Regions from separate parts of the Thermanaeromonas sp. DSM 22490 genome, predicted to be linked through region 2. Evidence: riboswitches for the same ligand, from Rfam matches in the RefSeq annotation. Region 2 holds a riboswitch; the other holds the start of a gene.
What was found. Region 2 has a riboswitch for S-adenosylmethionine ahead of AC1BI1_RS09305 (homocysteine synthase). Riboswitches for the same ligand answer to the same signal wherever they lie in the genome.

Region 1 (2,398 bases), on a different contig from region 2:
TCGCCTTGATGGCCCCACCGGTAGCAATAGCTGCCGAAACACCGCAAATAGAAATACCAGAGGCCAGGGGCGCTGCCCATTCAGGGGTGAATTTAAAGTACTTGCGGGAAACAAAGTAAACTATGGGCCAGTATATCAAGTAAGCTTCGACGATAGCAAATAAGCCTCGCCAGATTACCTGGGCGGCCAGGCCCGTAGACTGGAGGGCCGCAAGTCCGATTTTAGCACCAAGGATAACGATGGCTGTCTTTACAAACCAGTCGGGCCTGGTAGCTTCCTGAAGATATCTTGTTAGCCCAGGGAAAAAGTTGCCGATAATTAAACCCACGATTAGGGCGATAATAAATCCCGCCTCCCCGGTCATCCCCAAGGACCAGGGAATTTTCACTTTGGCCAACTGGTCCGGCGTTGCCGCAATAAAGGCGTAGTTACCGATAATCAGGCTGAGGTACGTAATGAAGAAGATAATGGTAAACCCCGCAACGAAGCGCCTGACATTGCCTCCCATGGCAGCCACGCCAAGAGCGAGGATTGCTGTGATAAAAAGATAAGTAAGAAAAAGTGAGACCACACCGGGAACACCCCTGTACACCTCCGAAACTGGAGCGAGGGCCCTGGAAAGATCGAGCCATATATTGGTTTTAACAACCCAGCCAATGGCGTCAACGCCGGTTACCTTCAACAGACCAAGGAAGACAATGAATAACCCGATCCATACTGCCCACCAATCTTCACTTTTCAAAAGCGGCGAGCGGTTTGTTTTCACTTCTTGAACCATTTTTCTCCCCCTCTTTATTTGCGAAGCCCGCAGGCAGTTTTTTATTGCTGTAGAACCATTATGGTAAAAGGTTCCTTTGAGCTTTTGGCGGCATCACTACCTGCCCCTATAACCTTACCCTGCCCGGAATCAAGCCAGGTACGGAAAAATTGTCTCCCGCTCTTCACAGGCGTTGATACTCATCGACTTAACCTCCCATTCATAATTAAGTTTTTCTATCGTTTTAGTTGGAATTTGTCTCGATTTTACCTCGACCAGGAAAAGTTGTCAAGGGCCCCTTTTCATCACAAAAACTACAAACTCTCACCCTTGACGGTACCGCCAAGAAAATAGTATAATCAATACAACTATTCCGATTAAAAAACTGTAAAAATGCAAAGCAAAAGTAAATACGGGCAGACTCTTATCAAGAGCTGGTGGAGGGACAGGCCCGATGAAACCCGGCAACCGGCCTTACTGGGTTAAGGTACGGTGCCAATTCCTGCAGGAGATATTCCTGGCAGATGAGAGTTAAAAAAGCTCTTCGTCTGTGAAGGGCTTTTTTGTTGACATAAGGAGGTGGGGCTTATCCATGCATTTAGCAACAAAGTTAGTACAACTGGGGGTGGGATACGATAAGGCGACGGGCGCCATCAGCACCCCCATTTACCAGTCGGCTACCTTCCGCCACCCGGCCCTGGGCCAGAGTACAGGTTTTGACTATAGCCGTACTGGAAACCCTACCCGTCAGGTCCTGGAAGAAGGCATGGCCAGGCTGGAAAATGGCTGTCGAGGCCTGGCCTTTGCCTCCGGTATGGCAGCCATTGCAGCTGTCCTCTGCCTTTTCCGTCCCGGGGACCATCTGGTGGTTTCTGAAGATCTTTATGGTGGTACTTACCGTCTTTTGAACCAGGTAGCCGTCCCTTTTGGTCTGGAGTTTTCCCTGGTGGACACCACTGACCTGGCTGCCCTCAGCGAAGCCATCAGGGACAACACCAAAGCTATTTTTCTGGAGACGCCTACCAATCCTTTAATGAAGATCAGCGATATCGCTGCTATCGCCGACCTGGCCCGCCGGCAGGGGTTGCTTACCATTGTTGATAATACTTTCATGACCCCTTACCTGCAGCAGCCACTGGCGCTGGGAGCCGATGTGGTAGTCCACAGTGCTACCAAGTACTTAGGTGGCCATAATGACGTCGTGCTGGGAATAGTAGTTGCTGCCCGGGAGGACATCGGTGAAAGACTTGCCTTTATCCAAAATACCATCGGCGCGATTCCGGGTCCCCAGGATTGCTGGCTGGTAATCCGGGGGTTAAAAACCCTGGCCGTACGCCTGGAACGGGCTCAGGCCAATGCTTTCGAGCTGGGGCGGTGGCTGGCAGAACACCCCCTGGTGACCAGGGTTTACTATCCGGGGCTACCGGATCATCCCGGACACGAAATCAATAAGCGCCAGGCCCGCGGTTTTGGGGCCATGCTTTCCTTTGAAGTAGCCCGCCCAGAACTCGTAGAGCAGATTTTGCAACGCCTAAAGATTATTTCTTTTGCTGAAAGCCTGGGCGGGGTAGAAAGCCTGATTACCTTCCCCGAGCGCCAGACCCACGCCGAGATCCCTGAAGCGATGCGGCTGAAACTGGG
Region 2 (2,398 bases):
AGACCGATGGACAGGCGTACCAAATCCTCGGTTACTCCGCTGGCCAGCTGCTCTTCCACTGTTAGCTGCTGGTGGGTAGTACTTGCCGGGTGAATTACCAGGGATTTGGCGTCACCCACATTGGCTAACAACGAAAAAAGCCTTAGATTATCAATGAAGCGGCGGCCAGCTTCTTTGCCACCTCTTATTCCGAAGGTAAGGATAGCTCCTGCTCCGCGAGGTAAATACTTTTGGGCTAAAGGAAAACTAGGGTGCTCCGGCAAACCCGGATAACTCACCCAGGCCACTTTGGGATGCTCTTTTAGCCAATGGGCAATTTGCAAAGCATTGCTGCTATGACGCTCCATCCTCAAGTGCAGAGTTTCTAGACCCTGAAGGAAAAGGAAGGAGTTAAAGGGGCTTAAGGCGGGTCCCAGATCCCTTAACAACTGGGTGCGGGCCTTTACAATATAAGCGGCCGGGCCAAAGGTATCAACATAGCTTACTCCATGATAACTAGGATCGGGTTCTACTAGCTCGGGAAATTTCCCGTTGCGCCAGTTGAACTTGCCTGAATCGACAATAATTCCTCCAATACTGGTACCGTGGCCGCCAATAAACTTGGTGGCCGAATGGACCACAATATCCGCTCCGTATTCAAAAGGGCGGCACAGATAAGGGGTAGCAAAAGTATTGTCCACAATTAAAGGAATACCAGCTTCGTGGGCTATGGCTGCTATAGCTTCTAAATCGGGCACATCCAGTTTAGGGTTGCCGATGGTTTCTACGTAGAGGGCTCTGGTCTTCTCGGTAATAGCCCGGCGAAAATTATCGGGATCGGCACCATCTACGAAACGCACCTTGATACCGAGCTTAGGGAAAGTAACGTTAAAAAGATTATAAGTACCTCCGTAAAGGCTGGTGGAAGATACGATCTCCTGGCCCGCAGAAGTAATGTTAATAATAGCCAGGGTTATAGCAGCCTGGCCGGAGGCAGTGGCCAGGGCGCCCACTCCTCCCTCCAAAGCAGCTACCCTTTGTTCAAAAACATCTGTGGTCGGGTTCATGATTCTAGTGTAGATGTACCCTGCTTCCTCTAGGGCAAAAAGAGCAGCAGCGTGATCAGCATTGCGAAAAACATAAGAAGTCGTCTGATAAATGGGTACAGCTCGCGCTCCTGTGACGGGGTCGGGATTCTGACCGGCATGAACCGCCAGGGTAGCAAAACGGTACTTTTCTCCATTCATTGGTTTTCTCCTCTCCTTACTTGGATTTAATTTAAGTACAAAAAAAACCTCTCCGATAAGAAGAGGCTTGTATTTAACCCCTCTTATCTCTCAGAGCAAACGCCCTGCAGGAATTAGCACCTTTCCCCCTACAAAACTCCTAGGAGTAGGTTGCCGGGTTTCATCGGGCCAGTCCCTCCACCGCTCTTGATAAGAGTCGCAGTGCTTTATTCTTTTGTCCGTAAGTTCGGTACCTACTATACCTCTTTATTAAGCAGTTGTCAAGAGATAAGAAAAAACCGGTCCTTGAAACCGGCTTCTTCTTGACTGCTCCTTAAGTTATATGATAATACAGATTAAACCACCGCCACCGTCATTTACAATCCGCTCTACCGTTTCCTGTAGTTTAACCTGGGCATTTTCCGGCATCCTATAAAGCTTGCTTTGAATGCTCTCCTTGACCAGTTCGCTTAAGGATTTGCCAAAAATATTAGTCTGCCATATCTTTTGAGGATTCTCTTCAAATTCCTCCATAATGTACTTAACCAAGTCTTCGCACTGCTTTTCCGTACCTATTAAAGGAGTGACTTCGGTGGTAATGTTGGCGCGGATAAAGTGATAGGAGGGAGCAGTTGCTTTTAATCTTACCCCGAAACGCCCTCCTTGTTTAATTAATTCCGGTTCTGCCAGTTCCATCTCCTCTTCCGTAGGAGTTACCACTCCATAGCCTGTGTTGCGCACCTCTTGAATACCGTAAACAAATTTATCCCATTCTCGCTTGATACCTGCCAGCTCCCGCACCCAGCGCAAGAGCTCTTTATCGTTATTTATATCCAGACCTGTAACTTCTTTTACTATTTGATGGAAGAGGCCTTCCCGTACAGACATATCAATATGAGCTGTACCTGTTCCCAAATCCATATCTCGTAAAACCACCTTAGAAGTATAAGCAAAGGATTGGAGCTGCCCAATAGCGCCGTCGATGTCGCGCAAGCGCTTTACTTTACCAATAGCCTCGCGCACGGCCTCTTCCAGTTGCTGCCGCAGCCAATGGGTAGTCTCTAGTTCTTCTACCCAAGGAGGTAGATTGACATTAACCTCTATTACAGGAAATTCATAAAGGGCTTCCTCTAAAATATTTAAAAAATCTTCTTCTTCCAGGTGGAGACAATCCACCGGCAACACCGGAACAT

Region 1: another riboswitch for S-adenosylmethionine. It lies ahead of AC1BI1_RS11055 (trans-sulfuration enzyme family protein); the one in region 2 lies ahead of AC1BI1_RS09305 (homocysteine synthase).

The regions. Positions count from the first base shown of each region.
Region 1 covers NZ_JBJHHE010000016.1:47,221-49,618, reverse strand. The annotation lists gene AC1BI1_RS11060 (putative sulfate exporter family transporter) at 1-778, opposite strand, end outside; SAM riboswitch class I at 1,179-1,288, shown strand; gene AC1BI1_RS11055 (trans-sulfuration enzyme family protein) at 1,350-2,398, shown strand, end outside.
Region 2 covers NZ_JBJHHE010000012.1:73,105-75,502, forward strand. The annotation lists gene AC1BI1_RS09305 (homocysteine synthase) at 1-1,226, opposite strand, end outside; SAM riboswitch class I at 1,307-1,422, opposite strand; gene spoIVA (stage IV sporulation protein A) at 1,545-2,398, opposite strand, start outside.